Regions from separate parts of the Paenibacillus sp. AD87 genome, predicted to be linked through region 3. Evidence: predicted binding sites of a transcription regulator. Region 3 holds the regulator's gene; each other region holds the start of a gene.

Region 1 (10,278 bases), on a different contig from region 3:
CTACACGTATAGTGAAAAAGACGGACAGAAGATCAAAGGGTACACAGCTCATCACACATTGACTGTAACTTACCGGGAGATGGACAAGATTGGTGAACTCCTGGATGCTGCATCCCAAGCTGGTGCCAACAATATTGAAAATGTACGTTTTACGGTAGAAAAACCGGAGAGCTTTGAAGCTCAGGTGATTGAAAAAGCTGTTGCTAATGCTGATGTAAAAGCTGGAGCTATTGCAAAAGCGGTTAAACGTCAACTGGGTGCTGTTCTGTCTGTGAGCCAAGGTGACGCCAATGTACCTGTGTTCTATGCAAGTGAGGCTTTGATGTCCAAAGCGACAGCTGATTCTGCTGGTAGCACAGAAATTGAAACAGGACAGGTTAAAGTAAGCACAACGCTGAATATTACTTATGAAATGAAATAAGTGAAATAAATAAGGCTGGATGTCCGTTAAAGATATGCTTGAGCGGGCGAAAGGCAATAATGACAAAGACGTTGTCCATCGGACAGCGTCTTTTTTGTTATAAAGGCGCACTTTGATGAAGTTTGGAAAGAAGAGGTGAAATATGACGAAATGAATTGCTGGTTTTTGGTATCTTTTTTGTCCATTTGTTCGTAACAAAACCTTCATTATAGGCATCTGGATCGAACAACATTGTAACTGGAGCTGTAAACCTTTCCGCAATTGGGTTAATTATAATAAAGAGGTGAGCGTATGAGGCATACGATCAAATCAGGATACATACGCAATGACACTCAAATTTGAATTCGAGAGAGGAGTTTTATATATGACATCATTGAAAAAATGGACTAGTGCACTACTGGCGGCAGGAATTATTGTGGGGAGCGGGGCTGTATGGCAGGATAGTTCTGTACAGGCAGCTTCAGTATCCACGAAAGTGACAACACCTACTGAGGTAACTCTGAAGTCGGGAGGCAAAACTCTTACTCAAAAAGGACTCCTTCAAGGTGGCTCCACTTGGGTATCGCTTACCGCAGTGAAAGATGTTGCAGGTGGAAGCTTGAAATATGATGCAAAGGCTAAGGAGTACTCCTTAACGGCAACTAATAATACGATGACCATCAGCCTGATTGATGGGGCACCGAGTGTTAGAATTAATAACTACTATCCACAAGTGGAAGCGAAGCTGATCAATGGCCGATTGTATATTCCGTTTTCTGCAATGAGAGATTATTTGGGTGTTCAGGGCAACTGGGATGGCAAAGCCAAGACACTGACGCTGAGCAAAGTGAAGCAAAATAGCGTGACAGTCAAAGCGGCAACAGTGAAAGTCAGCATCAAGAACGCTGAAGTCGATATTCAATATCCTCAGGTTAGCGGACTTGCTAACGATAAAGCAGAAGCAGCTATCAACAAGGTGCTGAAAGATGAAGTCGATGCTTTTGTAGCAGATTTCAAAAAACAAACTAAGGAATTTGGTGACGCAGCAGCGAACCGTCCATATGCATTTGAGAGTTCTTATGTCGTGACATACAACGAAAATGGTGTGCTTGGACTCATTACGCAAAGTTATCAGGACTATGCAGGTGCACATGGCATGACGTTCCGTTCAGGTCACACCTTTGCTCTGGATTCCGGCAAGGAATTGAGTCTGGATGATGTAATTCAAAATAACAAAACTGTGCGTCAGACAGTAAGCAAAAAAGTTGGAGATCAGCTTAAAGCTAGCGGTGGTTACCTTGAAGGCTATAAAGGTCTGAATAAAGATCAGGATTTCTATGTAACACCAACAGGTGTAGTTGTATTCTTCCAGTTGTATGAGTATACAGCTTATGCGGAGGGCTTCCCAGAATTCCCGTTCACATACAAAGAGTTGCTTCCTAAAGGCACAGAGCCGTTCAGTGGCTTAACAGCCAACAAGTAAAGTATTAGATTTTCTATGAAAGTTAATTGAATCGATTGAATTTGTATCATGCACTTTTAAATTATCTTCATAAAAAGGACGCCCTCGTCATATGACAAGAGCGTCCTTTTTTCATATAGCCAACTCAACTGGGCGTTGCCGTTTGAGTGGGCTATATGGTACATCCGTTTAATTGGTGATTCGCCTCGGCTTAGATGCCTTGGGAACCTACGTTTTCAATAACTTTATCGATGATACCGTAATCGGCAGCTTCAGCAGCACTCATAAAGTAGTCACGATCTGTATCTTTCTCAATACGCTCCAGCGGTTGGCCTGAGCGCTCAGCGATGATGCGGTTCAAAGTATCACGCATTTTCAGGATGCGGCGGGCACGAATTTCGATGTCCGAAGCTTGACCTTGCGCACCACCAAGTGGTTGGTGAATCATGATTTCGCTGTTAGGCAATGCAAAACGTTTACCTTTGGCACCTGCGTTCAACAGGAATGCACCCATCGAAGCCGCCATACCTACACAGATGGTAGATACATCAGGTTTGATGAATTGCATTGTATCGAAAATCGCCATACCGGCTGTAATGGATCCGCCTGGGCTATTGATGTATAAGTGAATGTCTTTCTCCGGATCTTCCGCAGCTAGGAACAACATCTGTGCCATGATGGCATTCGCCACAACGTCATTTACATCACTGCCAAGGAAGATGATACGATCCTTCAGCAATCTGGAATAGATGTCATAGGCGCGCTCACCGCGGTTGCTCTGTTCAACGACCATTGGAATATAACTCACGTGAAAAACCTCCTCAGAAATGTAAATGTTAATTGGTGTTATATATAAACTGTTACCGTATTACCCACATCATAAACAATTCCAAACAAAAAGTCAAAGAAAGTCAAACTAAGTTTAAAAAAAAAGAAACCTATTCGGTTTCATTGGTTAAGAGTGTTATGAGCTACTAATTAAGAATGGCGCGCCCGCCAAGAATCGAACTTGGATCTCAGGCTTCGGAGGCCTACGTCATATCCATTGGACCACGGGCGCACATTGATTATTGCTGCAAACATAGTTGCATAAAAGCAGTTTTGAAATAGAAGCTTCAAATATGTGACAGCAATAATGATTATAGCTCATGAGTAATTTAATTGCAAGCTGATGTTCGCTGTTTTGGTTTGGATTACCCTGAAATTGATCATGATGAAAATAAGTGGATAAAGAGCGCAAATAGGTAAATGCTAAAAGAGGTTTTGGACATGCCATATGAAAAACCATAGCAAGCAATATGTAGATGAGAATTTTACTTTGCTTCTATATATGGTGTCGAACAGGTTGTTCTCGATCATAGTAGATTGACATTGTGAAAATAGGCGCGTACAAACGCCTGAAACGTGTCGAATTAACGCTTCGAAACACTTGCATGTCACGTCAGTTTTAGGTAGAATAGACGTGGGACTTAAAAAGTTAACCCGGGACGTTTTGGGGCCATGAAAGAAAGCTTGGAACGAGAAGCTTGCGGGAGTGGAAAGCATGCGAACGATTTTAGAAGTGCAAAAGCAGCTTCTGCCTGATCTCATGGATGTCTTGAAGAAGAGGTATACGATTCTGCACCAGATCATGTTATCGGATGTGATCGGACGAAGAACGTTAGCTAATTCCATGCAGATGACCGAGCGGGTTCTGAGGGCTGAGACCGATTTGTTAAAGGCTCAGGGACTTATTGAAATTGACAGTGCAGGGATGAAGATCAGTGAGGCAGGGCATGAATTGCTGCAGCAGTTGGAACCCGTCGCCAAAGAGCTGTTCGGATTATCCGAACTGGAAGAGCGCATCAAGCAAGCCTACGGTCTGCAAAAGGTAGTTGTGGTTCCTGGTGATTCGGACATTTCTCCATTTGCCAAACGGGAACTGGGTAGAGCCGGAGCGAAGGCTCTGGGTAATATTATGACTGATAACGATGTTGTCGCCGTAACTGGCGGTTCAACAACGGCTGGAGTCGCAGAGCAACTGACTCCGCCAACATCGCTGAAAGGTGTCTGGTTTGTACCGGCACGCGGTGGGCTGGGAGAAAGCCTCGAAATTCAGGCCAATACGATTGCATCCACGATGGCAAAACGGGTAGGGGCCCAATACAAACTCCTGCATGTACCGGATTTGCTTAGTGATCATGCCTACGAATCACTAATCCAGGACCCAAGTGTTCAGGAGATTCTGCAGCTGATTCGAAAATCGCGGATCGTCATTCATGGAATCGGTGATGCCGTAGAGATGGCACGGCGCCGTAAACTTGCGACAGAGATCATAGATGAACTTCAGGCGCAAGGGGCCGTATCTGAATCCTTCGGTTATTACTTTAATGATCAGGGTGAGGTGGTACACACCATGCTTACGCTGGGCATGCGACTCCAGGATATTGAACGAACCGATGTCGTGATCGGAATTGCAGGTGGCAAAAGCAAAGCTGCTGCTATACACTCCGTGCTGCGATTTGGCCAGGAAGATATTCTGATTATTGACGAGGCTGCTGCCGAAGTCATCGTTGCCGAAATGGAATAAGAGTTTACTTTTCACCACAACCATTGTTGTCTTGACGGACTTCACGGTCTGTCTTGAATATATAAGTTTCATAAAAAAAATTAATCAAAACTTGGGAGGAACTTACTCATGATTAAAGTAGGTATTAACGGTTTTGGACGTATTGGACGCTTGGCATTCCGCCGTATTCAAAATGTAGAGGGCATTGAAGTAGTAGCAATCAACGACTTGACTGATGCTAAAATGCTGGCTCATTTGCTCAAATATGATACAACTCAAGGTCGCTTCGATGGCGATGTTGAAGTACACGATGGCTTCTTCAAAGTGAACGGTAAAGAAGTTAAAGTATTGGCTAACCGTAACCCAGAAGAACTTCCTTGGGGCGACCTGGGCGTAGATATCGTTCTGGAATGTACTGGTTTCTTCACAACTAAAGAAGCAGCTGAGAAACACTTGAAAGGTGGAGCTAAGAAAGTTGTTATCTCCGCACCAGCTACTGGCGACATGAAAACCATCGTTTACAACGTAAACCATGAAATCCTCGACGGTACTGAAACTGTAATCTCCGGCGCATCTTGCACAACAAACTGCTTGGCACCTATGGCAAAAACTCTGCAAGACAAATTCGGAATCGTTCAAGGTTTGATGACTACAATTCACGCTTACACTGGCGACCAAAACACTTTGGATGCTCCACACCCTAAAGGTGACTTCCGTCGTGCTCGCGCAGCAGCTGAAAACATCATCCCTAACACAACTGGTGCTGCTAAAGCAATCGGTCTGGTTATTCCAGAACTGCAAGGTATCCTCGACGGTGCAGCTCAACGTGTGCCAGTAGCTACTGGTTCCCTGACTGAGCTCGTAACTGTTTTGAACAAAAAAGTAACTGCTGAAGAAGTTAACGCAGCTATGAAAGAAGCTTCCGATCCACAAACTTTCGGATACACTGAAGACGAAATCGTATCTTCCGATATCCAAGGTATCACTTTCGGTTCCCTGTTTGATGCAACTCAAACTAAAGTTCTGACTGTTGGCGACCAACAATTGGTTAAAACTGTAGCTTGGTATGACAATGAAATGTCCTACACTGCTCAACTGGTTCGCACTTTGGAGCACTTTGCAAAAATGATTAAGTAATATCTGCAATAACATAGAGCGGAAACAGATGCTATTGTTTCCGCTCTTTATATATCAACATTTTGCAAATTTCTCAAAAACACCAGGATTGACAAGGGATTTCAGCTCTTGATTGGTCCACCAAATACATGGGTGCGGAGGAAATACAGATGAACAAAAAAAGTGTACGCGATATCGAATTGACAGGAAAACGGGCTTTTGTCCGTGTAGATTTTAATGTGCCGCTCGAAGATGGTAAAATTACAGATGACAAACGTATTCGTGCCACGCTTCCTACGATCAACTACTTGATCGAAAAAGGCGCTAAAGTTATTTTGGCAAGCCACATGGGCCGTCCAAAAGGCGAAGTGGTTGAATCCATGCGTTTGACTCCAGCTGCTGAGCGTTTGTCCGAATTGCTCGGTAAAAAAGTCGTTAAAGCGGATGATTCCGTTGGCGAAACAGTAAAAGCTCAAATCGCTGAACTGAACAATGGCGACGTATTGTTGCTTGAGAACGTTCGTTTCCACGCAGGCGAAGAGAAAAACGATCCTGAATTGGCAAAACAATTTGCTGAACTGGCTGACGTATTCGTTAACGATGCATTCGGCGCAGCTCACAGAGCACACGCTTCGACAGAAGGTATCGCTCATTTGTTGCCAGCAGTATCCGGTCTCTTGATGGAGAAAGAACTTGAAGTGTTGGGCAAAGCAATCTCCAACCCTGAGCGTCCTTTCACAGCAATCATCGGTGGTTCCAAAGTTAAAGACAAAATCGATGTGATCGACAACCTGTTGAACATTGCAGATAACGTAATCATCGGTGGCGGCCTGACTTACACGTTCTTCAAAGCACAAGGACATGAAATCGGACAATCTCTGTTGGATGATTCCAAACTGGACGTTGCTCTTGGTTTCATTGAAAAAGCGAAAAAATTGGGCAAAAACTTCTACCTGCCGGTAGATATCGTTGTATCTGACGACTTCAGTGCAAGTGCAAACACACAAATCGTTGGTATCGACGGCATCCCTGCAGACTGGGAAGGCGTGGACATCGGACCGAAAACTCGTGCAATCTATGCTGAAGTGATCAAAAACTCCAAGCTGGTTGTATGGAACGGACCAATGGGCGTATTCGAAATTGAGCCTTTCTCTAACGGTACACGTGAGGTTGCTGAAGCTTGTGCAGAGACAGAAGCATACACCATCATTGGTGGTGGTGACTCCGCAGCAGCAGCTGAGAAGTTCAAATTGGCTGACAAAATGGACCACATCTCTACAGGTGGCGGTGCATCGCTCGAGTTCATGGAAGGCAAAGTGCTTCCTGGCGTAGTTGCATTGAACGACAAGTAAGCTTTAAGCTATAGCATGAAGGAGTTGAAAACCATGAGAACACCGATTATCGCAGGTAACTGGAAAATGTTCAAAACGGTTTCCGAATCCAATGACTTCATTCAGGAAGTTAAAGGAAAAGCGGAAGTTGAAGGCGTAGAGACTGTTATTTGCGCACCGTTTACGAATCTGCCATCCCTGGTAGAAGCCGTTAAAGGCACAAACATCAAAATTGGTGCACAAAATCTTCATTTTGAAGACAACGGTGCATTCACAGGTGAAATCAGCGGCGTGATGCTGAAAGACCTGGGTGTGGATTACGTCATTATTGGTCACTCGGAGCGCCGTCAATATTTTGCGGAAACCGATGAGACTGTCAATAAAAAGTTGCATGCAGCATTCCGTCACGGATTGACTCCAATCTTTTGTCTTGGTGAGACGCTTGAAGAGCGCGAAGCTGATCAAACGAAAGACGTGTGCAAAGTGCAAACGGAAGCTGCTTTTGCAGGTCTGTCCGCAGATCAGGCAGCACAAGTAGTTATCGCTTATGAGCCAATCTGGGCGATTGGTACAGGCAAATCCTCTACTTCCCAAGATGCGAATGAAGTTATTGCTTACATTCGTACGTTGGTGAAGGATCTGTACGACCAAAAGGTAGCAGATGCAGTTCGTATTCAATACGGCGGCAGTGTTAAACCTGAGAACGTAACAGAATACCTCGGACAAAGCGACATCGACGGCGCGCTTGTTGGCGGTGCCAGCTTGCAGCCGGCTTCGTTCATCGCGCTTGTTGAGGGGGCGAAGTAATGACAGCTCCAAAACCTGTAGCACTGATCATTATGGACGGCTTTGGTCTTCGTAACACGGTGGAAGGCAACGCGGTAGCGCAAGCTAAGAAACCGAACTATGACCGTTTTATGAGCCAATTCCCACATACAACTCTCACTGCTTGCGGTGAAGCGGTAGGTTTGCCTGAAGGGCAAATGGGGAACTCCGAGGTAGGTCACCTGAACATTGGTGCCGGCCGGATCGTATACCAGGATTTGACTCGTATCTCCAAATCGATTCGTGACGGTGAATTTTACGACAATGAGACACTCGTTAAAGCTGTTCGCGAAGCGAAACAAAGCGGTAAAAAGCTTCACTTGTATGGTTTGTTGTCCGATGGCGGCGTACATAGTCACATCGACCACTTGTTCGCTATGCTGGATCTCGCCAAAAAAGAAGGAATGAATGACGTATACATTCATGCTTTCATGGATGGCCGTGATGTTATGCCAGATAGCGGTAAAGAGTTCATGCAGAAGCTGATTGCCAAAATCGAGGAAGTCGGTGTAGGACAAATCGCAACGGTTCAAGGTCGCTACTATGCGATGGACCGTGACAAACGTTGGGAACGTGTTGAGAAATCATATCGTGCCATCGTTTATGGTGATGGACCAAAATACACTGATCCACTCAAAGCAGTTGAAGAATCGTATGAAAAATCCGTATTTGACGAATTCGTTGAACCAACGGTTATCGTTAAAGCGGATGGCCAGCCGGTAGGTTTGGTGGAGAGCGGCGATTCCGTCATTTTCCTCAACTTCCGTCCTGACCGTGCGATCCAACTGTCGCAAGTATTCACGAACCAGGATTTCCGTGGTTTCGACCGCGGTCCGAAGTTCCCTGTGGGCTTGCACTTCGTGTGCCTGACCTTGTTCAGCGAGACCGTTGAAGGTTACGTGGCTTACTCGCCTAAAAACCTCGACAACACGCTGGGTGAAGTTCTGGTACAGAACAACAAGAAACAATTGCGTATTGCAGAAACCGAGAAATACCCGCACGTAACCTTCTTCTTCAGTGGCGGCCGTGATGTTGAGCTTCCGGGCGAAACACGTGTGCTGATTAACTCACCAAAAGTTGCAACATACGACTTGCAGCCGGAGATGAGCGCGTATGAAGTAGCTGACGCATGTGTTCGTGAGATTGAAGCAGACAAACATGACGCCATCATTCTGAACTTCGCTAACCCTGATATGGTTGGACACTCCGGCATGCTGGAGCCTACCATTAAGGCAGTAGAAGTAACAGACGAATGCATGGGCCGTGTTGTGGATGCAGTTCTCGCTAAAGGCGGCGTTGTGCTGATTACTGCGGATCATGGTAACGCGGATATGGTGTTCGATGAGCAAGGACGTCCGTTCACTGCTCACACAACGAACCCGGTTCCACTCATCGTTACAGATGCTAACGTTACCCTGCGTGAAGGCGGAATCCTCGCGGATATCGCTCCAACGATTCTTGACCTGATGCAATTGCCTAAACCGGCTGAAATGACAGGTACATCTGTCATCGCTACCCGTAAATAATATAATTTTAATAGGTTATTGAATAAGGCCTAAGTTGAACCTTAACGAAGCGGGCAGAACCGATCTGTAGAAGCGAAGCGTTCGCCTTTATCACATGATTTCAACTTATAAAAACAAGTTCAAAGAAATCAGGGGATAACAGCGATCGGAAGACGGTACTGCATGCGGAGTGGCCTGGTGAAACTCACTATTCTGAACGTATTAAAATAAAATTCCAAATTAAAAGGAGATTATCACTCATGACTATTATTTCTGACGTGTACGCTCGCGAAGTCCTCGACTCCCGCGGTAACCCTACAGTTGAAGTTGAAGTATACCTGGAGTCCGGCGCAATCGGACGCGCTATTGTACCATCCGGTGCATCCACTGGTGCCCACGAAGCTGTTGAGCTTCGCGATGGCGACAAATCCCGTTACCTGGGTAAAGGTGTTCTGCAAGCTGTTAAAAACGTAAACGAAACAATCGCTCCAGAAGTAATCGGTATGGATGCATTGGATCAACTGGGTATCGATAAATTGATGATTACTTTGGATGGTACGCCAAACAAAGGTAAACTGGGTGCTAACGCAATCCTGGCTGTATCCATGGCTGTAGCTCGTGCAGCTGCTGACGCTTTGGATCTGCCATTGTACGTTTACCTGGGCGGATTTAACGCTAAAGTACTGCCAGTACCAATGATGAACATCATCAACGGTGGTGAGCATGCTGACAACAACATCGACGTTCAAGAGTTCATGGTTCTTCCAGTTGGAGCACCAAGCTTCAAAGAAGCTCTTCGCGTAGGTGCGGAAATCTTCCACAACCTGAAATCCGTACTGAGCTCCAAAGGTCTGAACACAGCTGTAGGTGACGAAGGCGGCTTCGCACCGAACCTTGGTTCGAACGAAGAAGCAATCACTACAATCATCGAAGCTATTGAAAAAGCAGGTTACAAACCAGGCGTTGACGTATTCCTGGGTATGGACGTAGCTTCCACTGAGTTCTACAAAGATGGTAAGTACACACTTGCTGGCGAAGGTAAATCTTACACTTCCGCTGAGTATGTTGACCTTCTGGCTTCATGGGTTGAG
Region 2 (10,278 bases), on a different contig from region 3:
ACGATCAAAGTGGAGTCGCTGAATGGCAGCGGTGGAAACTACACTGTAAGCGTGAATCCAACTCGTACAATTCCTGGTGTATCCGTTGCGGTGGATAAGAGCTCTTTTACACTGAATGGTGAGGAAGAGTTACAGGTTACTATTACAGTTCCAAAAGGTGTTACTGCGGTAACAGAAGCGCAAGGCTACCTTCAGTTGTCTAATGGAACGGACACATTTAGTGTTCCATATGTCGCACATTTCAACCTTACATTGGCAGGCGTTAAATACATTGAGACTGTGAAAGGTACAGAGAAGAACCCGTTCCATTATCCATTGAAGCCTGATGGTACGCTGGATACACTCAATGTAGCTATGGAATTCTACAATCCCATGAATTTTGCCCTTATTGAGATCTTCGATGGCCTTAACCCGGATGGGGGCTATTATGGAGACGGATATATTGGATCTATTTTTGGGAACTACTATAGTTTCGCTGCCAACACAAGATATAATCTGGCTTGGGATGGACAGTATGCAGACTATACTACCGACGAGGTAACGACGATTCCAGACGGTCTTTACACGGTTGATATCACTGCAATCGGTGTTGATGGTAAAACGTATATCGAAGATACTTCTCCATTTTTGGTGAAAAAAGCAGCTCCGGTTGTTACAGCACCAGAAAAGTTGGAATTCAAGCAAGATGAATCTGCTGTCATTAACGGCAGCGTGGATGATTTATACTTCCGTGTCGCTCCTGCACTTAAAGAGAACTGGAGCATTGAGTTTGACCCGGCGGCTGCCTTGAAAGCAACATACGTCCTGAAAAAAGAGGATGGTTCGACTTACAAGGAGGGTGTATTTGAAGTAAAATCTGATGGTACCTTCACTCTTCCTTTAGAAGGCATCCAAGCAGGTGAATATGCCGTTGAACTTACGGTAAAAGACCAACAAGGGCTTTCTGGTAAAGCCACTACGGCACTGAGTCTGAAATCCAAGGAGACTGAGCCGGAAACTCCAGCTGTCAAAGCGCCTGGAACACCTGTGTTGTCTCATAATAATTGGGTTGGTAATGGTCTGAGCGAAGGCTCATATATCGTTACCATGAACCTGTGGTGGGGCGAGAACGCCACCAGCTACAAGCTTTATGAGGACGGGGTTTTGATCGATACGCAGAAGTTGACCTACAATGCGCCTCTGGCACAGTTTGCCCAAACGAAGATCACAGGCAAAGCCAACGGCACGTATACGTACGTAGCCGAGCTAACGAACGACAAAGGGACCACGCGGAGTCAGACACTGACAGTTAAGGTTACTAACGCATCGCCAGGCAAAGCAGTTCTCTCTCAAGATAACTGGGACGGCGACGGCAATTATAAAGTTACTATGAACTTATGGTGGGGAACCAATGCCACTGAGTACCGCCTCTACGAAAATGATAAGTTGATCGACACCCAAGCACTCAATGCGGTTACGCCTAATGCGCAAAGCGCTGTTACTTCCCTAACTGGACGCACTTCGGGCACGTATACGTATCGGGCTGAGTTACTCAATGCAGCTGGTGTAACCAGCACTGACAAGATCACGGTAAAAGTGAAATAAACTCTTCAGTACTTATTTATTGAAGCATTTGTTTTTCGCATAAGCGGTCTTCATCCTGATCTCGCGGGATGGAGGCCGTTTTATTTTTGTTTTTTCTCTGCTGCTTGAATGGATAACAACTCGTTGTCCTGTTAGTTGTAAATTGGATATAGTTCGCATGAAAGTCCGTTAATAATAAAATGCTCCCCTCATGGGGACTGGTTTTGTTAGCCTGTCACTCATGAGGGGAGCATAATTAATCTAACCGATCACTCGATTCTTGCTGGCATTTATACCTGCGATCAGTAATATAATGGCAAGGAGAACCTGTACCAGCAATGGAAGAGTCCATCCTTGTGTCCAATCATGAAGCACACCGAACAGCAACGGTCCGACGGCTGCCAGCATATACCCAAAGGATTGAGCCATACCCGAAAGTCCCGCAGCCTGTCTTGCATCGGATGTACGCAGTACAAAAAACATGGTTACAAGTCCGAACGAAGCCCCGGCTCCAACGCCAGCCAAAGCAACACCGACGGTAACGAGAGAGGAAATACCACTTAAAAGGAATACATATCCCAGAATAAGACATGAACCTGTAATTGCTGTCAGCCAACGTTGATCTTTCATTCGTCCAGCCAGAATGGGGACGATGAACGTTACCGGAACACTAACCATTTGCATCAAAGACAACATCCAGCCGGCTGAAGAGGAACTGAAACCCTGATCAGATAGAACCTCTGGCAGCCAGGTAATTGTAGTGTAAAAAATTAAAGATTGCAGTCCCATGAACAATGTGACATACCAGGCTAAGGGAGATGTAATAAGACGAACGGGCTTCGCTTCCGTTCTCGAAGCCACGTAAACTTCGCCGCGACGTCCAGAACGGACGTGAGGCAGCCAGAGAATCAGGGCTAGAATGGACAGTATAGCCCACATGCCCAGTGAAGCATGCCAACCCATGGAGGTTAAGCCTGCCGTGGGAACGCTGATTCCTGAGGCGATAGCGCCCCATATATTCATGGACACGGAATAGAGGCCGGTAACGAGTCCCACTCGCAATGGGAAATCCCTTTTGATCAGACTGGGCAGCAATACGTTGCTCAGGGCAATACCACATCCAAGAATTGCCGTTCCTGCAAAAAGAACGGGAACAGAGGGCATAAACCGGAGGGATACGCCTATGGTCACAAGAATTATGGCAGTTAACAGAGCGGTTTCTAGTCCGAATCTTCGCGCCAATTGTGGAGCGAACGGAGAGATTGCCGCGAAGGCAAGCAAAGGAAGAGAGGTAAGCAAGCCTGCCAATGTATGACTTATTCCTGTATCTGTACGGATCAGTTCCACAATCGGACCTGTTGCCGTAATAGGTGAACGCATTGTTGCAGCGATAACGATAATGCCTGCCAGCAAGAGTCCAAGTTTCATGGATGCTGACGATGAATTATCGACTGCAGAATGGTCAGGTGAGTTTTGATGTAAAGAGGATGGCATGGTAAATCTCCTATAGTTTATTTGTCTAATATGTATACTTTGATACATACATATACATAAACAAGCATAACATCCCGTGTCAACATCAGCCGATTAACGTATTCAATCATCCCCAGAACGCAAAAAAAAGCTTCCCGAAGGAAGCTTTTCTTTAATTACGTCCCAGGAGGGATACTCTCCTTGCAGTCGAGACTGCGAAGTAATCCTACCGAAGCTTATGCTCCGACGAACCATTGGGGTTCTCATCCCTAGAACGCAAAAAAAAGATTCCCGAAGGAAGCTTTTTCTTTAATTACGTCCCAGGAGGGATTCGAACCCCCGACCGACGCCTTAGAAGGGCGTTGCTCTATCCAGCTGAGCTACTGAGACATGAAATTTTTCAAGCAAAATTGATTTTATCATAAATAATGATGAATATCAAACATTTTATTATAATATATTTTTCGTATATGATATTTGGCGGCAGTAACGTTTTTTTCATTATAATTAAGGTTATGTTAGAATATCAGAAGAACTCAAAAAATAGATCGACTTTCGTTTAATATACATCTATTTATGGTTGATTGCGACTGGAGATTCAGGATACAGAGGAGGTGCTCCTATTAAGGAATCCACGACCCCGGAAACCGAGCACAGTAACAATATTGTGCTGTTTCCTAAGACGCTGGACTATTACCAGATTCAATTGACGGTTATGCTAGAAAATGAACGATATGGTGAAGCGATGGACCTGCTTCGCTTTTTGCTGCAATGCCAAGGGCAGGAAGAACGGCATTACGACGAATGGCGAGCCTTGCTCGAATGGCTTGAAGCTGCGTTTCCTCATTACGGGGAAGATTTACCCGAGGTTCGTGAAGAGCGTGAGGAAGAGGAAATTAGTGAAGAGGACATGGCACGCCAACATGCCCGATCCAAGCTTGAGCAGGATGATGGCTATGCGGATAAACTTCTTCGTACCGTAATGGAGGAGCCTTTATCTGAACAAACAATGCTGGCGCTGGAGCAGCTTGCTTATCTCGATCGGCCAGAAATTGATGATTCGCTTACCGGTTGGCTCAAAGACAAGACGCTGCATCCTTTACTTCAGTTCCGCGTGCTTCAGACATTACGTCGCCGAGGTGTTCAAGGCATTATTGCGTTTACTCGTGGGGAAGAGCCGGTTGAAGTGGAGATTGATACCGTTCCGCTTAGACCTGAGGATTTCCCGATTCAGATCGTTCAGATTCTTGAAAGAGTGGCAGATCAGACGGAGGTTCATGAACCTACGCTCTTTTATTTTGCACAAGAACTGTGGATTCAATATGTCATGGCCGTGTACGGAACCCGTGATTACATGTCCATGCTGGAAGAAAATGATTCCATGACAGATATATGGGGAGCTGCTCTACATATGACCGTTGCAGACAGTCTGGGCGGTTCGCATGACGAGGAAGATACTCGCTCAATGTATGCTGTGACAGGGGCGATGCGCTTTCGTCTGGAGCAAGCATATCGATCAATGAAGCAGTTTGTTTCTGCTGGTTTGGATGGTCAATAGGACCCGGAAACGTTTTCCTCAAACCGTATCAAGGGATTCCCCTTGAAAAAGAATCTAATCTTGTTTATACTAAAATGGTTATTTTGTACGTGATTGCCTACGTGAACATGCGAATTTTGGAGGGGAAAGTATACAATGAAAGCAACTTGGGAAAAGATAGAGAAGAACCTTGGGGTTCTTGAGGTTGAAGTGGGTGCAGATCGTGTAACTGCAGCACTCGACAAAGCTTTTAATAAAGTAGTTAAACAAGCAAACGTACCTGGATTCCGTAAAGGTAAAGTTCCACGTTCGATCTTTGAAGCTCGTTTCGGTGTAGAAAGCCTGTATCAAGAAGCAATTGACATTTTGCTTCCTGAAGCTTACACAGAAGCAATCGACCAAACGGATATCTTCCCGGTTGATCGTCCTGACGTAGATGTCGAGCAATTCGCTAAAGGACAAGTATTCAAGTTCAAAGCGAAAGTAACCGTTAAACCTGAAGTTACACTGGGTGACTACAAAGGCGTTGAAGTTGCTGTAGCCAAACATGAAGTAACGGATGTAGAAGTGACTGAAGAGCTCGAGCGTCTTCAACAACGTCACGCAGAACTCGTTGTTATCGACGAAGGTTCCGCACAAAACGGCGACGTTGCTGTAATCGACTTTGACGGTTCCGTTGATGGTGTACCGTTCGAAGGTGGACAAGCTGAGGGTTATTCCCTGGAACTTGGTTCCAACACATTCATCCCAGGATTTGAAGAGCAGGTTGTGGGTCTGTCCACAGGCGACTTCAAAGACGTTGAAGTAACTTTCCCAGAGAGCTACCATGCAGCTGAACTGGCTGGCAAAAAAGCGGTATTCAAAGTGAAAGTACATGAACTCAAACGTAAACAACTTCCTGAACTGGATGACGAGTTTGCAAAAGATGTTAGCGAATTCGATACGCTTGAAGAGTACAAAGCTGATTTGAAAACGCAATTGGAATCCCGCAAAGCAGATGAAGCCAAAGCAGCTCAAGAAAATGCTGTTGTAGAAAAAGTGGCTGAAAATGCTGAAGTGGATATTCCTTCTGCAATGGTTGAGAGCGAAGTACAAAACATGATGCGTGATTTCGACAACCGTCTGCGCAACCAAGGTATGAACCTGGAAATGTTCCTGAGCTTCTCTGGTCAAACACAAGCTGACCTGAGAGGACAAATGCAGGAAGATGCTTCCAAACGTGTTCGCAACAACTTGGTTCTTGAAGCCGTTGGTAAAGCGGAAAACATCGAAGTGTCTGACGAAGAAGTTAACCAAGAACTCGAAAAAATGGCTGAGTCTTACAAGCGTCCTGCTGAAGAGATTCGTGGCATTCTCGAGGGTAATGGTTCCCTGGACAGCCTTCGTGATGAAGTGAAACTGCGTAAAACGATCGATGTTCTCGTTGAGAACAGCAAAGTCGTTGAAGCTGTTGAAGCTCCAGCTGAAGAAGTTGCTGCAGAAGCTGACGAAAAATAAGACAAGCTGTTACGTAATGAACAGCTGAATAAACGATAAGGCACGTGAATCATTGCGTGCCTTATTTTTAAATTATGGCATCCATTTTATAGAGGATTCAGTAATAATATGGATGGATTTCGTTGTGGCATTGGTTATGCATATTCAAGGTCCTATGGTTCTCCTGCAAATAAAAAAAAGGTGAAACGGCATAGGATTGCTCCGATTTGCACATACATAGAAAACATGGTTAAATATGATCAGGCAAAAAAGTAAACTTACTCCGTCTTGACACCACTTGTGAAAAATGACATTGTCACAGGAACGTGTTAGAATGAATTTGGGTTTGCTTTACAGGTAGCCTATGTCTAATTACATGTAGAAAAGAGGTTGGTCTCATGAGTCTGGTGCCAATGGTTGTTGAACAAACCAATCGAGGCGAGCGGTCTTACGATATATATTCGCGTTTGCTGAAGGATCGCATTATCTTTTTAACCAGTGCGATTGATGACGATGTAGCCAATCTTGTCATAGCGCAGCTTTTGTTTTTGGCAGCCGACGATCCTGAGAAGGATATAAGTTTGTACATTAATTCACCTGGTGGTTCTGTCACCGCAGGGATGGGTATATACGATACGATGCAATATATCAAGCCGGATGTATCGACCATTTGCGTAGGTATGGCAGCAAGCATGGGCTCGTTATTGCTGACAGCCGGAGCTCCTGGCAAACGATATGCGCTGACTAACAGCGAAGTGATGATTCATCAGCCGCTTGGCGGCGTTCAAGGACAGGCTGCGGATATCAAAATTCACGCAGAATGGATTATTAAAACACGTCAGAAACTGAATCAAATATACGTCGATCGTACAGGTCAACCCCTTGAGAAAATCGAGCGGGACACAGACCGTGACTTTTTCATGAGTGCTGAAGAAGCCAAAACGTACGGCATTATTGACCAGGTGCTCAGCAGACCGATCAATTCCTAAAGGGGTGGTTTCATGTTTAAATTTAACGATGAGAAAGGGCAGTTGAAATGCTCTTTTTGCGGTAAATCTCAGGAACAGGTGCGCAAGCTGGTCGCTGGACCGGGCGTTTACATTTGTGATGAATGTATCGAACTGTGCACTGAAATCGTAGAGGAAGAGCTCGGTCATGACGAAGAACTGGACCTCAAAGATATTCCAAAACCGAAAGAAATCCGCGACATTCTTGACCAGTACGTCATTGGTCAGGATCAGGCGAAGAAATCTTTGTCTGTAGCGGTTTACAATCACTATAAACGGATCAACACACAAAGTAAGATTGAGGATGTTGAATTGCAAAAAAGTAATATTTTGCTGTTAGGACCTACGGGTTCTGGTAAAACGTTGCTTGCGCAAACGATGGCCAAAATCCTTAATGTTCCTTTTGCTATTGCTGATGCAACTTCATTGACGGAAGCAGGTTATGTCGGCGAAGATGTAGAGAACATTCTGCTCAAGCTGATTCAAGCTGCTGATTATGATGTGGAAAAAGCAGAGCGCGGCATTATTTATATCGATGAAATTGATAAAGTAGCGCGTAAATCCGAGAACCCATCCATTACACGTGATGTATCGGGTGAAGGTGTTCAACAAGCGCTCTTGAAAATCCTGGAAGGAACTGTAGCTTCTGTACCACCACAAGGTGGTCGTAAGCATCCACATCAGGAATTCATCCAGATTGATACCACCAACATCTTGTTCATTTGTGGCGGTGCCTTCGATGGTCTCGAGCAAATGATCAAACGCCGGATCGGTAAAAAAGTCATCGGCTTTAATACCGTTGCGGAACAAAAAGATCTTAAACCAGGTGAATATCTGGGTATGGTATTGCCGGAAGACTTGTTGAAATTCGGTCTGATTCCGGAGTTTGTAGGCCGTTTGCCAGTTATCTCCACTTTGGAGCCGCTGGACGAAGACACATTGGTACGGATTCTTTCCGAGCCAAAAAATGCGCTTACGAAACAGTACCAAAAACTGCTTGAGCTGGATAATGTGAATCTGGTGTTCGAACCAGGAGCATTGCTGGCGATTGCGAAGGAAGCCATTAAACGTAACACGGGTGCACGTGGACTACGTGCAATCATCGAGGGCATTATGCTTGAGATTATGTACGAAGTGCCTTCCCGTGATGATGTTACGAACTGTGTCATTACCGAAGAGGTCGTTGAGAAGAGAGTCGTGCCTGAACTGAGCCAATCCAAGGACGACAAGCAGGAAGAAAGTGCCTAACTAAAGGCGAATATTCCGTTTCAACACTGAAATATAGACTTGTCAGTTCTCCACTCCTGGCAGAAGGCGAATTCATGTCTCTGTCAGGGTGGAGCTTTGACGTTGTGGGGAGAGAAATCACTCATGTTTTTAAGACAAGATACACGACCCGTAAAAGTGGGTAACTTAACGATTGGTGGCAGCAACGAAGTCATCATCCAGAGCATGTGTACAACGAAAACGGCAGACGTTGAGGCAACCGTGGCAGAGATTTTGCGTTTGGAAGAAGCAGGCTGCCAAGTGGTGCGTGTAACGGTGAACAATGAGGAAGCTGCAGCAGCCATCAAGGAAATCAAAAAACGGATTAATATTCCGCTCGTAGCGGATATCCATTTTAATTATAAACTGGCGCTCCTTGCGATTGAGAACGGCATCGATAAAGTGCGGATTAATCCCGGCAATATCGGTAAACGCTCCAAAGTAGAGGAAGTCGTCAAAGCTTGTAAAGAGAAGGGTATTCCGATTCGGATCGGGGTAAACGCAGGTTCTCTGGAAAACCATTTGCTCGAAAAATATGGTTATCCAACAGCTGATGCTATGGTAGAAAGTGCACTTTATCACATTGGTATTCTAGAAGAATTGGATTTTCACGATATTATCGTGTCTCTCAAAGCATCGGATGTGCCGATGGCGATTGAGGCTTATTCCAAAGCGGCTGAGATCATCAAGTATCCGTTGCATTTGGGCATTACCGAGGCGGGTACATTGTTCTCTGGTACAATCAAAAGTTCTGCCGGTATGGGTGCCTTGTTATCCATGGGCATTGGTTCGACGATGCGGATATCGCTTAGTGCGGACCCGGTTGAAGAGATCAAGGTTGCTCGTGACCTGCTCAAAACCTTTGGTCTGATTTCAAATGCAGCTACGCTGATTTCCTGTCCTACCTGTGGCCGTTTGGATATCGATCTGTTCTCCATTGCGAATGAAGTGGAAGAGTATATCTCCAAACTTAAGGTGCCGATCAAAGTATCGGTGCTGGGTTGTGCTGTTAACGGTCCGGGTGAAGCCAAGGAAGCGGATATCGGTATTGCCGGTGCACGCGGAGAAGGCTTGTTATTCCGTCATGGTAAAATGATCCGTAAAGTGCCAGAAGAGATCATGGTTGAGGAATTGAAAAAAGAGATCGACAAAATCGTGGAGTCTTATGAAGCGACAGGCGTTATTCCTGGCCGCTCGCACTGATTGATTTATATATCGTTTTGTAACAGTCCGTCAGCATTGACGGGCTGTTTTTTGTTCTCAAACATACAATTTCCTGATCACCCGTTTACGTCTCGGTGAAAAGGCTATACTACCAAGTATTAGCATGATCTCGTATGAGAATAGGGATAGAACAGGAGGATGTTGAGACATGGAATTTGGTATGGTCATAATGATGATTCAGTTATTTTTTGGTGTGGTGATCGGTTTGTATTTCTGGAATTTACTTCGAGGGCAGAAAACGAATCGCGGTGCGGTGGAGCGTGAATCCCGCAAGGAACTGGAGAAGCTGCGGAAGTTGCGCTCCATTTCACTCACCAAGCCCCTGTCAGAGAAGACACGTCCGGCAACCATTAATGACATTGTAGGGCAAAAAGACGGACTTCGCGCCCTTAAAGCCGCGCTATGCAGTGCTAATCCTCAGCATGTCATTATATATGGACCTCCAGGGGTAGGTAAAACAGCTGCTGCAAGGGTGGTTTTGGAAGAAGCCAAAAAGAATCCGTCATCTCCCTTCAAGGCCGATGCCAAATTCACGGAACTTGACGCCACGACGGCGCGTTTTGATGAACGGGGTATTGCTGACCCTTTGATTGGTTCAGTGCATGATCCGATCTATCAGGGAGCAGGAGCGATGGGCGTAGCAGGCATTCCACAGCCGAAACCCGGTGCCGTTACCAAAGCGCATGGAGGGATGCTTTTTATTGATGAGATCGGTGAACTGCATTCCATTCA
Region 3 (10,278 bases):
CTCAGCCGTCCGGTGACGGATCCCCGTCTCAGATGAAGAAATGGATGAGTCAGGAATGAGCTGAGTATTGGCATATAGGATACGCTTTAAATCCTCGCTAAGGATAATGGCACCGTCCATCTTCGCGAGTTCATACAGATAGTTCGGGGAGAAATCACAGTTAATCGAGAATCCCCCATCCACTACTTCCATTACTTCAGGGCTGTATCCTACAACCAGCAGTGCACCCGTCTTGGCGCGCAGCACGTTCTCCAGACCTTCGCGGAAAGGTGTACCTGGTGCAATCAGCCTTAACAATTCGTTCATATTATCCAGTTGGCTCGAATCTTTCATCTTGTTATGCCCCCTAATCTAAAGCAACCGCTAGTGCATCTGCCACGGTATTCACACCGATCAGTTGTATCCCGCGAGGATGTTTCCAGCCCTTTAAGCTTTTTTCTGGTAAAATGACACGCTTGAAGCCCAATTTCTGAGCTTCTTTCACACGTTGTTCAGCCCTTGAAACGGCCCGAACTTCACCCGTTAAACCGATTTCCCCAAAGATGACGTCATCTGGCTTGGTCGGTACATCTCTCAAGCTGGATGCGATACTTACAGCAACCGCCAAATCTACTGCCGGCTCATCTAATCTCACACCACCAGCTACGTTCAGATAAGCATCCTGCGTTTGCAAGAACATGCCCATCCGTTTCTCCAGTACCGCAATAATCAGGTTTAATCGATGGAGATCTACCCCTGTTGCCATACGCCGCGGAGAAGGGAAATGTGTGGTTGAAATCAATGCCTGCAATTCCACAAGCAGAGGACGTGTGCCCTCCATGCTGGCAACTACGGTAGAACCAGCCACACCCAGTGGACGTTCTGACAAAAAGAGCTCAGAAGGGTTGCCTACTTCACGAAGTCCATCTTCGCCCATTTCAAAAATGCCGATCTCATTGGTCGAACCAAAACGGTTCTTCACCGCACGTAAAAGGCGATACGTATGATGCCGTTCTCCTTCAAAATAAAGAACACAGTCCACCATATGTTCCAACATACGTGGACCTGCAATGGCGCCTTCTTTCGTAACATGCCCCACAAGTACGGTTGCAATGCCTCGCCCTTTGGCGATTCGCATGAACCGTGAGGTACATTCCCTTACCTGAGCTACACTGCCGGGTGCACTGGTGACTTCTGGCAGATATACGGTCTGAATAGAGTCGATGACTAGAAAATGCGGCTGGATCTGCTCTACCGCTTCCTCTACCCGCTCCATATTGGTCTCACATAGTACATATAACTCAGGAGACAGCGCACCCAGACGGTCAGCCCGCAATTTCGTTTGCTTAACTGATTCCTCACCTGAGACATATAACACACGCAAACCTGAGTGAGTCAAAGCATGAGATGTTTGTAACATCAATGTTGATTTTCCGATTCCGGGGTCTCCGCCCACCAGAACGAGAGATCCTGGAACAATTCCGCCGCCCAAAACCCGGTTCAGCTCTTCAATTCCAGTCTGTACACGCGGTTCCTGACCGCTATCTATATCTATGATGGGAAGTGGCTTATCTTTACTCTCAAAGAGAGGGGAATTTCTCCCTTGTGTTTTGACCACCGTTTCGGTTTCTTCCACCATTGAATTCCAAGACTGACAACCCGGACATTTGCCGTACCATTTGGGGGCTTCATAGCCGCATTCCGTACACTGAAACTTGGTTTTAACTTTGGCCACTTCAGCACTCCTAGGATTTATTTTATAACAGCATTTTGCATTTTTCGACGAATTTTGCCTTAATTCCCTGACGTGCAGGGTTAATAAAAGTTTACCATTGTTTGAGATTTTTCGTAAAGGATTATCGCAAACTTTACACATGTTCGTAGCACTTCAAAGTTTATTTTCTGATAAACAACAGCTCTGGGTCTCTGACTGGCACAAAAACACAAAAAAATCCTTCCCGACTAAAGCCAGGAAGGATTTTTGTTTTATACATCAGACTCAGTAGTTATGTCACTAGTTGAGTGTTACTTATTTCGTTTCGATTTCCTCAGTGGAAGGAACAACAACGTCTTTTTTAGTTACAGACAATGCTCCATTCTCTTCATCGATGAGCAACGAATCACCTTTAGTCACATTACCCGTAAGCAATTCTTCCGACAATTTGTCTTCAATATGCTTCTGGATCGCCCGACGAAGCGGACGAGCACCATAGGCTGGATCGAAGCCTGCTTTGGCAAGGAAAGCCTTGGCATTGTCTGTGAGCTCGAAGTCGACCTCGTATTCATTCAGACGTTTACGAAGCTCTTCACTCATCAGTGTAACAATCTCAGCAATGTGTTTTTCTTCAAGAGAATGGAACACGATAATTTCATCAATCCGGTTAAGGAACTCAGGACGGAAACTTTTCTTCAGCTCATCCATCACTTTACCCTTCATGTTATCGTAATCCGCACCTGCATCCACTACTGCCGTAAAGCCCAGTGTAGAGTTACGTTTGATCGCTTCTGCACCCACATTGGATGTCAAAATAATCAACGTATTCCGGAAGTCTACGACGCGACCTTTGGAGTCGGTCAGACGACCATCCTCAAGCACTTGCAGCAAGATGTTGAATACTTCAGGATGTGCTTTCTCGATTTCATCGAGCAGGACGACAGAGTAAGGTTTGCGACGAACTTTCTCTGTCAGCTGTCCACCTTCTTCATATCCCACATATCCCGGAGGCGCTCCGACGAGTCTTGAAGTGGAATGCTTCTCGCCATACTCGGACATATCAATCCGGATGACTGCATTTTCATCCCCGAACATTGCTTCTGCAAGAGCACGAGCCAGCTCGGTTTTACCTACCCCTGTAGGACCAAGGAAGATAAATGAACCCATTGGACGTTTCGGATCTTTCAATCCAGCACGAGCACGACGAACTGCACGACTGACGGACTTCACAGCCTCATCCTGACCGATGACACGTTCATGCAGAATTGATTCCAGATTCATCAAGCGTTGTGTCTCTTCTTCTTTCAGCTGATTCACCGGAATACCCGTCCAGCTGGCTACTACTTGTGCGATATCCTCAGGAGTTACCTCAGAATCCGTGCGACCTTGTTTTTCTTTCCATTGGTTCTTCGTTACATCCAGCTCTTCACGGATTTTTTGTTCCGTGTCACGCAGCGCTGCTGCCTTTTCGAACTCCTGGCTTTGAACCGCTGCGTCTTTTTCCTTCCGGATATCCTCGAGACGGCTCTCCAGTTGTTTGAGGTTAGGTGGGATCGTGTAAGAGTTCAGTCTTACTTTGGAACCCGCCTCATCAATCAGGTCAATCGCTTTGTCCGGCAGGAAACGGTCTGTAATGTACCGATCAGACAGTTTAACCGCCTGCACAATCGCTTCATCCGTAATTTTTACCCGGTGATGCGCTTCGTAACGATCACGTAAACCATGCAAAATTTGAACCGCTTCTTCTGGAGAAGGCTGATCGACCGTAATCGGTTGGAAACGACGCTCTAGCGCAGCATCCTTCTCGATATATTTGCGATATTCATCCAACGTTGTAGCACCGATGCACTGCAATTCTCCACGGGCCAAAGCCGGTTTCAAAATGTTCGAAGCATCAATTGCACCTTCCGCTCCGCCTGCACCAATCAGGGTATGCAATTCGTCGATGAACAAGACAATGTTACCCGCTTGACGAATTTCATCCATAATTTTTTTCAGACGATCTTCGAATTCACCGCGATATTTTGTACCTGCAACAACTGAACCCATATCCAATGTCATGACACGTTTGTCACGCAAAGTCTCCGGAATTTCGTTGGCGATGATTTTTTGTGCAAGTCCTTCAGCAATAGCTGTTTTACCTACACCTGGCTCACCGATCAGTACTGGGTTGTTCTTGGTACGACGGCTCAGCACCTGGATAACACGTTCGATTTCTTTACTACGTCCAATCACTGGGTCCAGGTTGTTCTCCTTGGCATACGCCGTAAGATCACGTGCCAGACTGTCCAGTGTTGGTGTGCTGACATTGGAAGGCGTACCATTATGACTGGATACAGCTTCACTGCTGCCAAGCAGTTGCAGCACTTGTTGACGTGCCTTGTTCAAACTAATACCCAGGTTGTTCAGCACACGTGCTGCAACCCCTTCGCCTTCACGAATCAATCCAAGCAGGATATGCTCTGTGCCTACATAGGTATGGCCCAATTTGCGAGCTTCATCCATAGACAATTCAATCACTTTTTTCGCACGAGGCGTATATGCAATGTTCGTAGGTTGCTCTTGGCCACGGCCAATTAGCGTCTCTACTTCATCTTGAATTTTTTCCAATCCGAGTCCCAGGCCGATCAGCGCTTTGGCTGCGATGCCTTCGCCTTCACGAATGAGGCCGAGCAAAATGTGCTCTGTACCGATGTTATTATGACCAAGACGGACAGCTTCTTCCTGCGCCAATGCGAGCACCTTTTGGGCCCGTTCCGTAAATCTTCCAAACATCATATCTCCTGCACCTCCATGGTTTTGGATAAAACGGGGGCTGTTGAAAGGATCCCACCGTATTCTTCATATCATTTTTGTTTGCAGCCGTGCTGCGAATAAAATCATTCAGCATTCATTTATAGAAATGCTCTATTATATAAAAGCCGCAGATGCGGCGTGAAACCTTTATAAACAACTATTGAACAACCTAGGATTGATTGGCTGCACTGATCGTATCACGGATCAACTGAGCCCGATATATGTCACGCTCATCTGTCCGCATGTCTTCCCCAAATGTTTTCTGCAAAAAGCCCGGCTGCGTCATCACGTTCAACTCGTTCATCACGGTAATGGACAAGCCGTCCAACAATCCGAGATCTACACCAAGTCGAACATCAGACAGACGCTGTGCAGCTTCCTTCGAATCGACGATGGCTGCATGGGACAAAATGCCGTAAGAACGCATAACCCTGTCGGTAATCCGCAATCTGGAGTCGGTAATTAACCGTTCTCTGGCGGTACGCTCATGCCCAATCATCTGTAACACAACACTATGCAGGTTATCGATGACTTCTTGTTCCGTCTGCCCCAGTGTGATCTGGTTGGAGATCTGGAACAGGTTACCCATCGCCTCACTGCCTTCACCGTAAATTCCCCGTACAGTCAGTCCGACTTGGGAGACTGCGGTTAGAATGCGGCCAATCTGCTGTGTCATCACCAGAGCGGGCAGATGCATCATGACAGATGCTCTGACACCTGTACCTACATTCGTAGGACAGCTGGTTAAATATCCTCTGCGGTCATCAAAAGCATAATCCACATGCGCTTCAAAAGCATCATCTATGGCGGAAGCTTTCTCCCAGGCTTCTTTTACCTGGAACCCCGGATAGAGGCACTGGATACGAAGATGATCCTCTTCATTAATCATAATACTGACAGATTCATCCTCACTGAGAATAACAGCACCATTTCTGGATTCGTTCGCAAGACTGGGACTGATCAAATGCTTCTCCACCAGCACCCGTTTGTCAAGGTCATCGATATCAATCAGATCCAGGGTATGAAAATCTCCAAAGGCATGAACGTCATCGTATTGAAGTACTTCGCTCAGCTTATTCAGCACTTCTTCCGATTGCTCATTGGAAGCCAGCATCGGAAACGGATAATGCTGCAGGTTGCGTGCGATCCGGACTCGGCTGCTAATGACGATTTCGGAATCAGCCGCATCACTACGCATCCAGTCGCTGAGCGCCTTCTCTGTAAAACGCAGATTAGGCATTACGCATCCCTCCTACTCATCACAAACTTTACTCCTGAGCTATTTCTTTTTCAAGTTCCCTGATCTGATCACGAATTTGAGCGGCTTCTTCAAACTCCTCTTGCGTTATGCTCTCCTGAAGATCCCGTTTCAGATCAGCAATCTGTCTTTTGACCTTGATGCGACCACCAGCTCGTGCAGGCACTTTACCCACGTGGGAAGTGCTGCCATGAACCCGTTTGAATAGCGGGTCCAGACGACTGTCAAAATATTTATAACAAGAACTACAGCCAAAGCGGCCGATTTTGCTAAACTGTGAATAGGTCATGCCGCATTCTTCACAACGAAGGGATTGCGCGGGTGTTGCTCCCGCACTGCCATTCTTGCCTGAGGGTTCAAAATCAAGCAACCCGGACAATAAGTTATGAATGGAAAATCCGTTGGATGTTCCTGGAATCATTTCCCCTTTTTCACGAGCACATGACTCACAAATATGGAATTCCGTCTTCTCTCCGTTCACGATCTTCGTGAAATGGAGTGTTGCCGGACGGTTGTTGCATTCTTGGCACAGCACAATGATGTACCCCCTTGATCCCGATAGTTTTCATTTACCGAGCAAAGATATTAACATCGCCTTTAACATTCTGGCACGAATTTGATCCCGGTAAGGAAGTTTGACCAATATAATCTCTCTCGATACAGCTGCCCGCATCAACCCGGCTTCCCTTTTGCTTAAGAAACGTGCTTCTTCCAGTTGGTAGATCAGACCTTCGGCAGCTGTCTGCCCGATCTCATCTCCAATACTATGGTGCAAATGGTTATGCAGAGCCGAGTGAGCCGGCAATTCAATCCGCTGTATGCGAACATAACCGCCGCCGCCACGTTTACTCTCTACAAGGTAACCTTTTTCGAGTGTAAATCGGGTGCTGATGACATAATTGATCTGGGAAGGCACACATGAAAATTGATCAGCCAGATCATTACGTTGAATTTCGACCAATCCTTCGGGACTTTCATGCAAAATACTCTTCAGATATTGTTCGATAATATCAGAGATATTACGCATCCACTCATCCTCCACTGTCTGAAACGTTAAGTCAATAAGGACCCACACGCCCCTACAGAGTACACCTTCTCAACCCATTTAACCAATCAAGGAAACAGCGAAACTGATCTTCAACGGTCTTCAACAGGAGAGCGAAGGACGCTCGAAGGTCCTTTAATATTGCTTTTATCCGCTGATGTGTACTACCTTTAATATGGCTCCCACCACCGGATTGCAGAAAGAAAGCTACGTAAGTATTTAACCTTTAGTTGACTTTGACTTTCTTTGACTTTATATACATTATAGCATATTTTGTGGTTTTGCCAAGAGGGAGCACTATTCATTTTTTACGATTTTACACGAAATATTCGGCTGACACAAAAAAACCTCTCCAAAATAGCTGGAGAAGTCCATTTGTCTCACACTTACGTCGTAATGCTATACAAGTTAAGTCTATGAAATTGATCCTAAAATACTCGTTACTCTATGAGGATCAGAAAAAATCAAGTAAATACGTTTCCCGTTCAGGAATCGCTTGCTCCAAAGCCTTAATCGCTCCATTCGGTCCTTCAATTCTACCTATTTGAGCCATCTCTGCGGGCCTACGATACCCCATCAGCATTGCGGTGAGCGCCTGTATGTCTACTTTAACAGTCTGATCTTTAGCTGCCGACTCAGATGTTTTCCATATCGAAGCTGTACCATTCATCGCCACATTCAACTGCCATACCCCTTCATTCCATGGTGCATGGGCATCCTCTACCTGGAGATTAATCTGTACTGGTGAGTCTGGGCTCGCAAAAGGATACTGTGAAATAAATTGTTCTACACTCACAATACGTGCCATGAAGAAAGGTACAATTTCCTGCTGAATCCGCGGATTATCTAATTGAAAAGCAAGCATATCACTGGCTGGTGCCTGTAAAGTGACTTCCTCAATCATGGAATCATGGTTGGCAATAAAGGTCCACAAACCTTGTCTTGTCTCTTCATTCAGATAAATGATCTCTTTAATGGTAAACTTTCTTTCCTTAACCTCATATAAAACATAGCCTTGTGCTTTACCAGCTTCATCATAATATACAGCCTTCTGGCTGGCGCCATTAGATAGAACTGAATTCTCCCATCTCGCATCATCCCGAATCAAGGTTCCGTTATAGCGTTCAGCGTACGCACTGTATACTTCCTTTAATATACTGAGTCCCGGATCGCCACGGCGAATTGTTCCAGGGGTTGCCTTTTTCGCAGGCAGATGAGCTGTAGGCACTTTATATCGTTTAAACTCAACATACGTCTCCCATCCATATCTCCGATAAAATGCAAAAGAAAACGGATGCAAAAACGATATACTTTGTTTGTTACGGTTCATTTCCTCCAGCGCATGCTTCAACAGCCCAGCTACCCAGCCTTTACGTCTATATTCTGGCCATGTCGCTACTCCCGCAATACCGCCCATCTCGAACGATCTCCCATGAATATAGGTTTGAAAAGGAATAATATGAAGTTTGGCACCCAATTGTCCTTCCTCAAATACACCCCATATATCCTGTGAATCAAATTGACTCCGTCTCTTCTCCGTTTGCTCTTCACTCATTACCACTTGAAAAGCATACTCGGAGAGTGCCATAGCTGGCTCAAAATCATCTACGGTTAATTTCTGAATTTCCATGTCGTCCTGCACCCCGTTCTCTAAGTTATGATATCTTTCAAATCATGGCCTGATACGTGATGTATGTATCCATTTATGAGTGTGTCAGAGGAACGGGACAAAGTCAAACAAGAGATGCACGGGCATCTCTCGGGGAATAACTTTTTTCGTGTATTATAATTGTTTCACCTATGATTTATAGTTAAAAAACGCAAATAAAAACCACCACCGAATAACATCGGCAGTGGTTCTTCGCTTGGCGGCGTCCTACTCTCCCAGGACCCTGCGGTCCAAGTACCATCGGCGCTAGAGGGCTTAACGGTCGTGTTCGGGATGGGTACGTGTGGAACCCCTCCGCCATCGCCACCAAACGCATAGCTTAGCTTACATTCAGAGTTTATTCTCTGAAAACTAGATCCGAAACGAAATGTGCGATTTACAACGTGCATATTTGGATAAGCCCTCGACCGATTAGTACTGGTCAGCTCCATGCATTGCTGCACTTCCACCCCCAGCCTATCTACCTCGTCGTCTTCAAGGGGTCTTACATACTGGGAAATCTCATCTTGAGGGGGGCTTCACGCTTAGATGCTTTCAGCGCTTATCCCTTCCGTACATAGCTACCCAGCGGTGCTCCTGGCGGAACAACTGGTACACCAGCGGTACGTCCATCCCGGTCCTCTCGTACTAAGGACAGCTCCTCTCAAATTTCCTACGCCCACGACAGATAGGGACCGAACTGTCTCACGACGTTCTGAACCCAGCTCGCGTACCGCTTTAATGGGCGAACAGCCCAACCCTTGGGACCTACTTCAGCCCCAGGATGCGATGAGCCGACATCGAGGTGCCAAACCTCCCCGTCGATGTGGACTCTTGGGGGAGATAAGCCTGTTATCCCCAGGGTAGCTTTTATCCGTTGAGCGATGGCCCTTCCATGCGGTACCACCGGATCACTAAGCCCGACTTTCGTCCCTGCTCGACTTGTAGGTCTCGCAGTCAAGCTCCCTTATGCCTTTGCACTCTTCGAATGATTTCCAACCATTCTGAGGGAACCTTTGGGCGCCTCCGTTACTCTTTAGGAGGCGACCGCCCCAGTCAAACTGCCCACCTGACACTGTCCCCGCACCGGATTACGGTACCAGGTTAGAACCTAGATACGATCAGGGTGGTATCCCAACGGTGCCTCCACGCAAGCTGGCGCTCACGTTTCAAAGGCTCCCACCTATCCTGTACAGATCGTACCCAAATTCAATATCAAGCTGCAGTAAAGCTCCATGGGGTCTTTCCGTCTTGTCGCGGGTAACCTGCATCTTCACAGGTATTAAAATTTCACCGGATCTCTCGTTGAGACAGCGCCCAAGTCGTTACGCCATTCGTGCGGGTCAGAATTTACCTGACAAGGAATTTCGCTACCTTAGGACCGTTATAGTTACGGCCGCCGTTTACTGGGCTTCGGTTCACAGCTTCGGATTGCTCCTAACCGCTCCCCTTAACCTTCCAGCACCGGGCAGGCGTCAGCCCGTATACTTCGCCTTACGGCTTCGCACAGACCTGTGTTTTTGCTAAACAGTCGCTTGGGCCTTTTCACTGCGGCCCCCTCGTGCTATTCACACTACCGGGGCACCCCTTCTCCCGAAGTTACGGGGTCATTTTGCCGAGTTCCTTAACGAGAGTTCTTCCGCGCGCCTTAGAATTCTCTTCTCGCCTACCTGTGTCGGTTTGCGGTACGGGCACCATCACCTGGCTAGAGGCTTTTCTTGGCAGTGTGAGATCATGACCTTCGCTACTATAATTTTCGCTCCCCATTACAGCCCAGCCTTAACGATGTGCGGATTTGCCTACACATCAGCCTCACTGCTTAGACGGACATCCATCAG

What was found. Region 3 encodes CtsR, which represses protease genes until heat stress. Its sites were predicted from a motif close to ATGGTCAATAAAGGTCAAACA; they were not measured.
Region 1: clpP (ATP-dependent Clp endopeptidase proteolytic subunit ClpP) is a predicted target of CtsR. The motif match lies at 2,760-2,780, and genes of this name have one in related genera.
Region 2: clpP (ATP-dependent Clp endopeptidase proteolytic subunit ClpP) is a predicted target of CtsR. The motif match lies at 6,238-6,258, and genes of this name have one in related genera.

The regions. Positions count from the first base shown of each region.
Region 1 is NZ_LXQN01000016.1:37,039-47,316, forward strand. It holds gene gpAD87_RS23255 (SIMPL domain-containing protein) at 1-421, shown strand, start outside; gene gpAD87_RS23260 (PdaC/SigV domain-containing protein) at 786-1,883, shown strand; gene clpP (ATP-dependent Clp endopeptidase proteolytic subunit ClpP) at 2,074-2,670, opposite strand; tRNA gene gpAD87_RS23270 (tRNA-Arg) at 2,848-2,922, opposite strand; gene gpAD87_RS23275 (sugar-binding transcriptional regulator) at 3,406-4,431, shown strand; gene gap (type I glyceraldehyde-3-phosphate dehydrogenase) at 4,540-5,547, shown strand; gene gpAD87_RS23285 (phosphoglycerate kinase) at 5,697-6,878, shown strand; gene tpiA (triose-phosphate isomerase) at 6,912-7,664, shown strand; gene gpmI (2,3-bisphosphoglycerate-independent phosphoglycerate mutase) at 7,664-9,208, shown strand; gene eno (phosphopyruvate hydratase) at 9,448-10,278, shown strand, end outside.
Region 2 is NZ_LXQN01000007.1:264,210-274,487, forward strand. It holds gene gpAD87_RS01300 (S8 family serine peptidase) at 1-1,584, shown strand, start outside; gene gpAD87_RS01305 (CynX/NimT family MFS transporter) at 1,825-3,057, opposite strand; tRNA gene gpAD87_RS01310 (tRNA-Arg) at 3,353-3,426, opposite strand; gene gpAD87_RS01315 (hypothetical protein) at 3,617-4,594, shown strand; gene tig (trigger factor) at 4,730-6,070, shown strand; gene clpP (ATP-dependent Clp endopeptidase proteolytic subunit ClpP) at 6,448-7,038, shown strand; gene clpX (ATP-dependent protease ATP-binding subunit ClpX) at 7,051-8,304, shown strand; gene ispG (flavodoxin-dependent (E)-4-hydroxy-3-methylbut-2-enyl-diphosphate synthase) at 8,428-9,525, shown strand; gene lonB (ATP-dependent protease LonB) at 9,695-10,278, shown strand, end outside.
Region 3 is NZ_LXQN01000021.1:3,414-13,691, reverse strand. It holds gene disA (DNA integrity scanning diadenylate cyclase DisA) at 1-333, opposite strand, end outside; gene radA (DNA repair protein RadA) at 347-1,714, opposite strand; gene clpC (ATP-dependent protease ATP-binding subunit ClpC) at 2,009-4,471, opposite strand; gene gpAD87_RS27790 (protein arginine kinase) at 4,659-5,729, opposite strand; gene gpAD87_RS27785 (UvrB/UvrC motif-containing protein) at 5,758-6,282, opposite strand; gene gpAD87_RS27780 (CtsR family transcriptional regulator) at 6,313-6,774, opposite strand; gene gpAD87_RS27775 (GNAT family N-acetyltransferase) at 7,247-8,422, opposite strand; rRNA gene rrf (5S ribosomal RNA) at 8,656-8,772, opposite strand; rRNA gene gpAD87_RS27765 (23S ribosomal RNA) at 8,853-10,278, opposite strand, start outside.